DNA from 3 places in the Paenibacillus sp. LX16 genome. Region 1 is predicted to be linked to each of the others. Evidence: riboswitches for the same ligand, from Rfam matches in the RefSeq annotation. Region 1 holds a riboswitch; each other region holds the start of a gene.
What was found. Region 1 has a riboswitch for thiamine pyrophosphate ahead of tenA (thiaminase II). Riboswitches for the same ligand answer to the same signal wherever they lie in the genome.
Positions count from the first base shown of each region.

Region 2: it holds a riboswitch for thiamine pyrophosphate, as region 1 does, so the genes downstream of both, T3H97_RS13975 (thiamine phosphate synthase) here and tenA (thiaminase II) in region 1, are expected to answer to the same signal.
Region 3: it holds a riboswitch for thiamine pyrophosphate, as region 1 does, so the genes downstream of both, T3H97_RS04575 (ECF transporter S component) here and tenA (thiaminase II) in region 1, are expected to answer to the same signal.

Region 1 covers NZ_CP141152.1:4,493,958-4,497,239, reverse strand. The annotation lists gene thiD (bifunctional hydroxymethylpyrimidine kinase/phosphomethylpyrimidine kinase) at 1-24, opposite strand, end outside; gene thiM (hydroxyethylthiazole kinase) at 21-863, opposite strand; gene tenA (thiaminase II) at 938-1,627, opposite strand; TPP riboswitch at 1,766-1,868, opposite strand; gene T3H97_RS20050 (NAD-dependent malic enzyme) at 1,961-3,282, opposite strand, start outside.
Region 2 covers NZ_CP141152.1:3,203,417-3,206,698, forward strand. The annotation lists gene T3H97_RS13960 (thiazole synthase) at 1-15, opposite strand, end outside; gene thiS (sulfur carrier protein ThiS) at 18-221, opposite strand; gene thiO (glycine oxidase ThiO) at 218-1,366, opposite strand; gene T3H97_RS13975 (thiamine phosphate synthase) at 1,431-2,024, opposite strand; TPP riboswitch at 2,290-2,398, opposite strand; gene T3H97_RS13980 (ABC-F family ATP-binding cassette domain-containing protein) at 2,492-3,282, opposite strand, start outside.
Region 3 covers NZ_CP141152.1:1,008,730-1,012,011, forward strand. The annotation lists gene T3H97_RS04565 (polynucleotide kinase-phosphatase) at 1-953, shown strand, start outside; gene T3H97_RS04570 (TatD family hydrolase) at 974-1,771, shown strand; TPP riboswitch at 1,815-1,924, shown strand; gene T3H97_RS04575 (ECF transporter S component) at 2,174-2,770, shown strand; gene T3H97_RS04580 (ABC transporter ATP-binding protein) at 2,770-3,282, shown strand, end outside.

The DNA of each region.
Region 1 (3,282 bases):
TCTGGGTACACGAGTGTCTGTCATCGCGCACCACCTGCTGTAGTTGTTCCAGCTTCACGGATCGTGACATGCCCCTCTAGCGAACCAGTATGTAGTTTGGCAAGCTCGTCGAGAAAGGCAATCTGGAAGCTGCCTGGCCCTAGCTCTGCGGTACGTGCTGCGGCTCGGGAAGCTGCTGCACTGTAAAATGCCAAGCCTGCTGTACCTGCGAGCAGCAGGTTGGGTTCAACAGCTGCAAAGGCACCTAACACAGAGGTCAGCAGACAGCCTGCTCCGGTTACCTTCGTGAGGAGCGCGTCTCCGCCGCTTATCATTCGTGCTTCGGCTCCATCGGTGATGACGTCCTCTTTTCCAGTAATGACAACCATTGTATTGAGCGTTCGAACAGCCCGAATTGCCAGATCGACATGACCGCTGTCAGCACTGTCACCGGCATCTACGCCTTTAATCTCACGCGCTTCTCCGACAAGATGTGCGACTTCGGCTGCATTGCCCCGTACCAATGAGATTTTGACTTCACTCAGGATTCGCAGTGCTGATTCAGTTCTAAAGCTTGTTGCTCCCGCACCGACCGGATCCAGCAGGACCGGAACACCGTGTGCATTCGCCGATTGTCCAGCAATGATCATGGCATCCACCAGTTCGCGGTTCAGTGTACCGATGTTTAACACGACGGCGCCTGCTATTTTTGCCATATCTGCTACTTCCTCGGGTGCATAGGCCATCACCGGGGAGGCGCCCAATGCATACAGACCGTTGGCCGTAAAGTTGGTGACTACCACATTGGTCATATTGTGAACGAGGGGTTTGCTGTTTTGTACCTTCGTCAGGAGATCCGAATAACTTTTTTTCCATGTACTCATAATGATTATCCTCTCTATAGTTGATGGTTCAACAGGGCATTAAACGTACTTCACACATCGAATCGCCAGGCTGACTATTCCAAGACCGCTGCCTGCATCTGGACCGGCCATTCTTCCTGCTTATAAGCCATGTCCCAGAACTTATATTCCAGCTGGCAGCTCAGTATAAAATGCTCAATCATCCGCTCCCGCTCAGCAGCCGTTGCGTCTTCCGCCCAAGCATCTACACGTTCTCGGAACTTGAGTGTTGTATCATCAAGCTGGTCTCCATAGAAGCCAATCCATTCATAGAACGGATGAGACTCATCCGGCTTTACTTCATCCAGCAGCCTGCGACCAATCTCGGCATACGTCCACATACATGGCAGCAGCACAGCCAAGATCTCGCCCAGGTTGCCCTCATGCGCAACCGTCAGCATGTGACGGATATAGTGATGAGCCGACGGAGCGAGCGGATATCCCTGCAACTCTTCATAGGTCACCCCTGCGACAGCACAGAAATTTTGATGCGGATGAACCTCGCTGTGGAGAATAAAAGAGATTTGTTCATTTAATACAGCCATATCCTCCCGATTCGTGCATTTGGAGATTGCGATGCCGTATATCCGCATGTAGGCGTTCAAATATTCAAAGTCCTGTTTTACATAGTGAATCAGCTGTCCCCTTGTCAAACTTCCTTCAGCAATACCTCTCACAAAGGGGTGCTCAAAAATCGCTTGAAAAATGCCGTCCGCCTGCCGACGGAGTTCTTCTGTAAAACTCAATTTCCCCACCTCCATCAAATTGAAGAGCAAGAAGTCCTGTAAGAAAACAATTCCGGAACAACGCTAAAAAGCCGCCCCGGAAAAATGGGAGCGGCTTCAACAATAGGCCCAATACGCAAAAAAGCGTTTGAAACCTTATATACGAAGGCTCCACTTTCCTACGCTAGTACGAACTAGATCAGGTTCAAAGGGTCCAAGATACGTTCTTGTCTCAGCCATAGCGGCTCCCCTAGTGGACTTCTATTCTTTTGACTATTACTGTACATACGTTCATACGCTATGTCAAACATAGTGTGCAAAATATGAAATTTCCTCTAGTTAGGTGTTTTGGGCTTAGTGAGGGTGATGAATTACATTTTCCACTGCTTTGACCTTGGCATATTCCGGTTTCCACATTGCATCTCGTATAGCTTGTTCCACATTTGAAATGTGTGCCTGAGCTACCTGATCCTGAATCGCTGCTTTCGCTACCGCAACCGCAACAACGTACGAAACTTCGCGTAATTTTCCGATATGAGGGAGCAGCGCACCGCCAGGCGTATTCGAATCTACACCATTGGCAACAGCAACTGCTGCTGCTGTAAACATCGCAGGGGTAATCCTTTTGGCTTTAACCACAATCGCACCCAGACCCAGTCCCGGAAAAACAAAGGCATTGTTCGCCTGTCCAATCTCAAATTTCGTACCGTTATAGGTGACGGGCTCAAATGGACTTCCGGTTGCGATCAGTGCTTTGCCATCGGTCCACCGAATTAAATCCTCGGGTACTGCTTCTGCAAGGTTTGTAGGATTGGACATGGGCATAATGATCGGGCGTTCTACATGCTTCGCCATCTCCTTGATGATCTCTTCAGAAAAGGCACCTGCTACACCGGAAGTTCCAATCAATATTGTAGGCTTCACCTGACGGATGACCTCCAGCAGCGGTATTTTGCCGTCACCCGACCGGGTCCATGAGCTGACTTCATCCTTTTTGCGCACATACGGTTTCTGATACTCCAAAACGTCTTCCATATCTTCCGTTAACAGCCCGCGATAATCAAAGGCCCAAAAGGACTTGAATGAATCATCTGTGGAAAGGCCGTCCTCGATCATAGCACTCCGAATTTGATCAGCGTTACCGATCCCGGCAGCCCCTGGGCCGAAAACAAGTATTTTTTGCTCACGCAGCGGAGTCTTGGTGACACCCACCGCCGAAAGAATTGCAGCCAGGGTCACCGCTCCTGTACCTTGTATATCATCGTTGAAGGTGAGTATACTTTGACCGTATTTTCCTATAATATGGCGTGCATTTACGCTACCCACATCTTCCCAATGTAAAAGCGCCTTCGGGAATTGCGCTAACGTTTTGCTGATAAAAGTATCAATAAACTGGTTATAGGCTTCTCCGCGAACCCGTTTATGGCGGTTTCCGATGTACAGTGGATCATTCAGCAGCTTTTCATTATTCGTGCCTACATCCAGTACAATTGGCAGCACCCGCCCGGGATGAATGCCTGCCGCAGCCGTATACACTGCAAGCTTGCCAATAGCAATGTTAATCCCCCCGACACCCCAGTCCCCAATCCCCAAAATACTTTCGGAATCCGTCACGACGATCAGGTCCACATCCTCGCCGCTCAAACCGGAATTATAGAATGCTTGTCCAATACCGT
Region 2 (3,282 bases), 1.3 Mb from region 1:
TCCAATGGTTAACATAATCAACCGCCTCCCACAAAATGTACAATTTCTAGGCAATCTCCATCTTTTAGTACTGCTTCATCATGATCTTCACGGGTCAATATATGCCGATTCAGCTCCACCACTACGGTTTTCACCTTTACATCAAGCTCATGTAGCAATTGATTCACATGAGTGATCCGATTAGAAAAGGTCATGCTCTGGCCGTTAATCGTCAGCTTCATAAGCTTTCCTCCTTGAGGAGCTCAGAAGAAAAACTACTTATCCCAAGTTCAGCCGCACCAGCCCCATTAAGCATAGCTGCCATCGCACGCCCGGTAGCATCACTCAGCAGGACACCGTTGCGATAATGCCCGACTGCAGCATATACGCCCTCGACCCCAGGAACAGCGCCTATAAAAGGGTGACCTGATGCAGCCTGTGGACGTAAGCCCGCCCAAGTGCGTATAAAAGAAGCTTCACGGACGCGCGGCAGCCAGGCAGAGGCACGTGCCAGCAACCCCTCCAAGCCTCCTACGGTCACTTCTTCGTCATATTGATGCGGAAGGCTCGTTGCCCCAATCCAAAGCTCGTTATTCTGTTTAGGCACGAGGTAAATATCATCAGCATAAATGGTGTATTCTAACGGGCGATCTTTCAAGGAGACCGCTACCGCTTCGCCCTTGACCGGATAAAGTGGATATTCAAACCCAACCTGCGCTAGCAATTTCATGCTATCCAAGCCTCCAGCAATAATGACCTGATCGCAGGAAAAAAAGCCACTATCTGTTCGAACACCGCAAACTCGACCATCCTGTATGACCAGTTGCTCTGCCTGTGTACCAGACCATACCGTTGCTCCCAGCACCGCAGCAGCACCTGCATAAGCACGGCAAAGCTGGACAGGAGCCACTTGTGTCTCCTTTGAGCGATATATTGCCCCGATCGCTTGTTCATCCAAACCTGGAATTCGTCGGGCCAATTCCCTCGCATCCCACCAGATAGGACAATCATCCTCTCGCGTTTTAGCAGCTTTCCAGCGTTTTTGGCCCTCAGTTTCCGTATGGAAAGGGGTCACAAATCCTTCTGTACGGAATTCCACCGAAATACCCGACAAACGCTCCAGATCACAGACAAGCTCAGGGAATGCATCTCGACTTCTGCGAGCAAATCGTGCCAGCTCAGAGTCGGTGAACTCTTCACTTTCCGCTGCCAGCATTCCAACCGCTGCTCCTGAGGCTCCCTCACCCGGGATCAATCGTTCCAGCATGATCGTACTTCTTCCCTCCTTGGCCACATGATAAGCAATGGAACTGCCGATGACACCTCCACCTATGACCAAGCATTCAGCATGTCCTATCGCTCTTGCCTCCGTGTGTATCTTTAGCATTTGTTTCGTGTCTCCTCTCCATAAACCATTCTGCTTCCAGCTTGCTTCTACTCTCGTTTTCTCGCTACAGGCTGTGAACTACAAGATCTGCCATTCGCCTATATTCCATCGCAGCTGCAACGGGCGATTCAGCCTCCCATATACCAGACATCACCGCAATTCCGCTTGCTCCGGCCATATAAAGCTCCGGGATATGGTGAGGTTGTATGCCGCCCAGCGCGATCACCGGAATGTTCGACAGCCTGCAAATATGTTCAAGCTGAGCTATACCCCGCGGTACAATACCAGGCTTACAATGGGTCTCATATACGTGACCATAAAGTACATAGTCCGCACCTGCCCGCTCGGCATTCTGCGCCTCCTCCAAGGAATGCACAGACACTCCACAGCGTGTACCCTTTGAAAGTAGGCTTTTCACATCCACAACAGGTAATCCATTAGCTGGTAGCTGGACGGCTCCAACCAAAGTAAGTAAAGCTACATCCACACGATCATTTACTACTATTTGTTGCAAAGGAACTTCCTGCTCCACCATGCTGCGAGTCAAAGAAAGCAATGCAGAGGCACCATTCTGTTTTAAACGTGCGTGTACATAATGAACATAAGGACAAATCACAGCAGCCACTTGGGCTGCTTGTGCAAAAGTGCCCTTTTCCATCGAAATTGCGTGTAATTCGATTTTGTCTTCACCTCACATTGGATTAAAGGATCTAAGCTTAGCCAGCCACGTCTACCAGCAGTAATGAAAGGGGATTGTATGTGAATCCGTCTACGGAAGCTCGAACAACTTAAAATGAACGAAACGCAAAAAAACCACTTCCCCAAGGAAGTGGTTTAACGAACGTCCAATAATCGAACGGACCATGATATCCGTATACGTGTATCGTCCCACGCACAAACAAAATAAAGACGGTGTTGCCTTGTTTGCACGGCGCTCACTTCCCTACGCTGGCATAACCCAGATCAGGTGCAAAGGGTCCGAAATCCATTTATTCCGTCTCAGCCGCATGGGCGGCTCCCCTAGTGTGACTATTTTATTGTATAAGCTAAAAATAGCTTAGCATATTTTCCTAATTCTGCAAACCCCACTTCGTGTGAAATATGCAGAACTGGATTTAACTGATTTTAGTTAACTTTACTTGACCATTCTTCCACATTCCACGTTTTGGTTACCCAATCCTCGTAAAAGTCCGGTTCGTGAGATACAAGCAATACGGTCCCTTTGTATTCCTTCAAGGCACGTTTCAGCTCATCCTTTGCTTTAACATCCAAGTGGTTGGTAGGCTCATCGAACAATACCCAGTTGCTTTCACGCATTAACAGTTTGCAAAGACGGACTTTAGCCTGTTCTCCACCACTAAGCGCTGATAGTGGACGCGTGATATGCTCATTTTTCAAACCGCAACGCGCCAAATGCGCTCGTACTTCATGCTGATTCAAATGCGGAAATTCATTCCATACATCGTCAATCGGTGTAATTTTCTCCGCCTTTACTTCCTGCTCAAAATAAGCGGGCTGCAAAAAATCACCTTGATAGGTTTTTCCACTGATTGGCGGAATTTTTCCCAATATGGTTTTGAGCAATGTCGATTTACCGACACCATTGTAGCCGACAATTGCAATCTTTTCGCCACGTTCAATCGTCATGGACATTTTAGGCAAAAGGGCATGTGTATAACCAATCTCAAAATCAATACCCTCAAATACCGTCTTTCCGCTTGCACGTGCCTCTTTGAATTGAAAGGTTGGTTTTGCGGCTTCTTCAGGCTTATCAATACGTTCGATCCGATCAAGCTGCTTTTCACGGCTCTTTGCTCGGCCTGAGGTAGAAGCACGCGCTTTATTACGCTGAATAAAATCTTCCTGTTTCTTAATAAAGTCCTGTTGCTTCTCATAAGCATCAATATGCTGAGCTT
Region 3 (3,282 bases), 2.4 Mb from region 1:
GTAGCCGGGCTATTCTACTATTATTCAAAAACGAACAGGCCGCTGTCGAGTATGTCGGCTACCCGACATTGGGCACGATCTACACCCGAAGCGGACGACCTTTCTTTGAGTTAGGCTTTGGGAAGCAGGTGCTGGAGAAACTGAATGCGGATCTAGTGGATGCCGGATATTTTGAACGGAACCAGACGGATTTTGTGTTGCTGGATGCGGAAATTGTACCGTGGAATCTCAAGGCTCGGGAACTGATTGCTGCACAGTATGCGCATGTGGGTGAAGCAGCTCTGCTGGATCGCAGTAAGCTGGTAGACAAGCTGAAGCAGGCGAAGGTTGCAGGCCGAGAGGTTGGAGACTGGTTGGGGGAAATGGAACAGAAGTACGCGAATGCCGTAACGTTTCAAGAGGCTTTTCAAAAATATTGCTGGGATGTGGACGGTCTGGATGAAATTCGTATCGCACCGTTCCATACGCTGGCACACAGTGGAAAGACTTTTTTCGACCATTCTCATATTTGGCATATGGAGCAAAACCGGGAGCTGGCTGGGCTGTCTTCCCTGTTTATGGAGACAGAGTATCGCGTGATCACGGACGAAGCAAGCGAGGAAGAGGTCATTCGCTGGTGGAACGAGATGACAGAGGATGGTCATGAGGGGATTGTGATCAAGCCAGAATGCTTTTTGATGAAAAATCGGGACAAGATGATTCAGCCTGCAATCAAGGTGAGAGGCCGGAAGTATTTGCACATCATTTACGGTATGGATTATCTTGCCCCTGAGAATTTAAAGCGTCTGAAGCAGCGTCGAACGAACAAAAAGGAACGTCATGCCCTGATGGAAGGAGCGCTAGGTATGGAAGGCGTGGAACGTTTTGTCCGCAAGGATACGGTAGATCGTATTCATGAATGCGTCCTTGCCGCGCTATCGCTGGAATCGGAGCCGATTGATCCGAGATTGTAGTTAGCGAAGGAGGGATTGAGATGGAAAGGGGTACACCGTTAATTGATATTGGTGTGAACTTGATGCACCGTTCGTTTCATGCAGATCGGGAACAGGTGGTAGAGAGAGCCGCGGCTGTAGGGATTTCACCGCTGATTATTACCGGGACCAGTGTCCGCAGCAGTCGGGAGGCTTCTCAGTATGCAGCACGTTATCCGGGCAAGCTGTATGCGACAGCTGGCGTGCATCCCCATGATGCCAAAGACTGCAGCGCAGACACGATTCAGCAGCTCCGCCAGTTGGCGGGTCAGCCGCAGGTCGTATCCATAGGGGAATGCGGATTGGACTATAACCGTGATTTTTCGCCACGTGATGTGCAGCGCCGATGGTTTGGCGAGCAAATCCAACTGGTGGGTGAGCTGAATATGCCGTTATTTCTGCATGAACGAGATGCGCATGAGGATTTTGTCGCTATGCTGCGGGAGCATCAAGGGCTTGTCGATAAAGCGGTAGTGCATTGTTTTACCGGCACGGAACAGGAATTGCATACGTATGTAGAAATGGGACTGTACATCGGGATCACCGGCTGGATTTGCGACGAACGGCGTGGCAAACATCTGCGTGAACTAGTCAGAGATATTCCCTTGGACCGTCTGATGATTGAAACGGATGCTCCATTTTTGCCCCCGCGTAATCTACCCGTGAAGCCCAAAGAGGGGCGTAATGAGCCGATGTATCTCGCTCATATTGCTGCTACGGTAGCCGAATGTGCAGGCCGAAGTATGATGGAGATTGAAATCGCGACGACGGAGACGGCCAGACGTTTCTTCGGATTATAGGATTGTCAAAGCCATAGATGTGGTATATATTATAGTGAATTAAAAAGCATTGTCGGGAGCTTGAGAAAGTCAGGCTGAGAGGGTGGCCCTTGCCACTGACCGTGAAATCTGATCTGGGTAATGCCAGCGTAGAGAAACCAAGAACACTATACAGGAATGCCGCTTGTTTTGCGGTTGTCGATAGATTAAATGTATGTCCTAGCATTTTGCTTTGACCTTGGCTTTGGCTTGGTATCAGTGTAATAGCTTAGACTACTGGTTATATAAGGCATATCGACGAATGACGTTTTGTATGGTGCTTCACCTTTTACTGCGCATAAAGCTTGCCTGGAGATTCAGCTCCAGACAAGCTTTTTTTTATGGCCAAGAGGCCAATTATAGGAAAAAGGGGAGCACGCAATAATGAATACTACTGTAAGAGCGTCCAAAGGGTTGAAGCTGACTGATATTTTGGTCACGATTGTGATCGCTGTTGTGTTCGGTTTGGTCTATAAAATATGGGGGCCTGCCTATGATTTGATGAAACCATTGGGTCTGCACGCCGAGCAACTGATGTATGGCATGTGGTTTATGGCAGGCACGTTTGCTTATCTCATCATTCGCAAGCCGGGTGTTGCGATTTTGGCAGAGGTGGCAGCGGCAACGGTCAGCGCTTTTTTGGGAAGCGAATGGGGGATGTCCACCTTGTACTATGGCCTGCTGCAAGGCTTGGGAGCGGAGCTGTTTTTTGCGGCTTTTCTGTATCGGAACGCAAACCTGGGGGTTGCTTCGCTAGCTGCGGCCGGGGCGGCTGTCACTTCTCTGATTTTAGACTTCAGCTACGGGTATATTGATCAGCTATCGACCTGGAACTATGTTTTGTATATTGGATTTCGGATGATTGGCAGTATTGTGATTGCCGGGGTATTCGCGTTCTATCTGGCTAAGGCATTGGAGGTAACCGGAGTTACACGAAGTTTGAGACCTGCAACGGAACAAGATTATAAGGGGCTGGATTGATGAGCCGGGCAACCGAAGATGTGGTGGCTTCGATCACCCGTCTACGGTTGAAATTCCCCGGTGAGCAAGAGCTGCTTTTTCACAATATGTCTTTGTCTGTCCACAAGGGGGAAAAGCTGCTGCTACTGGGACCGAGTGGATGCGGTAAATCAACGCTGCTCCAAGTGTTAAGCGGTCTGATTCCACGCACGATAGAAGTGCCCATGAAATACGATGCTGCTGTAATTCCAAGTGTCTCAGGTATTGTATTTCAAGATCCTGATACGCAGTTCTGTATGTCATATGCAGACGAGGAACTGGCTTTTGTGTTGGAAAATAATCAGGTTCCCCGGGAGCAGATGCAATCCCGTATTCGCGAGCTGCTGATACAGGTTGGTCTATCGACGGATGATATACACATGCCCATTGGCAACATGTCACAGGGAATGAAGCAGCGGCTGGCGATTGCGTCTGTGCTGGCTATGGAGCCAGAAGTGCTTTTTCTGGATGAGCCCACGGCTTTGTTGGACGAG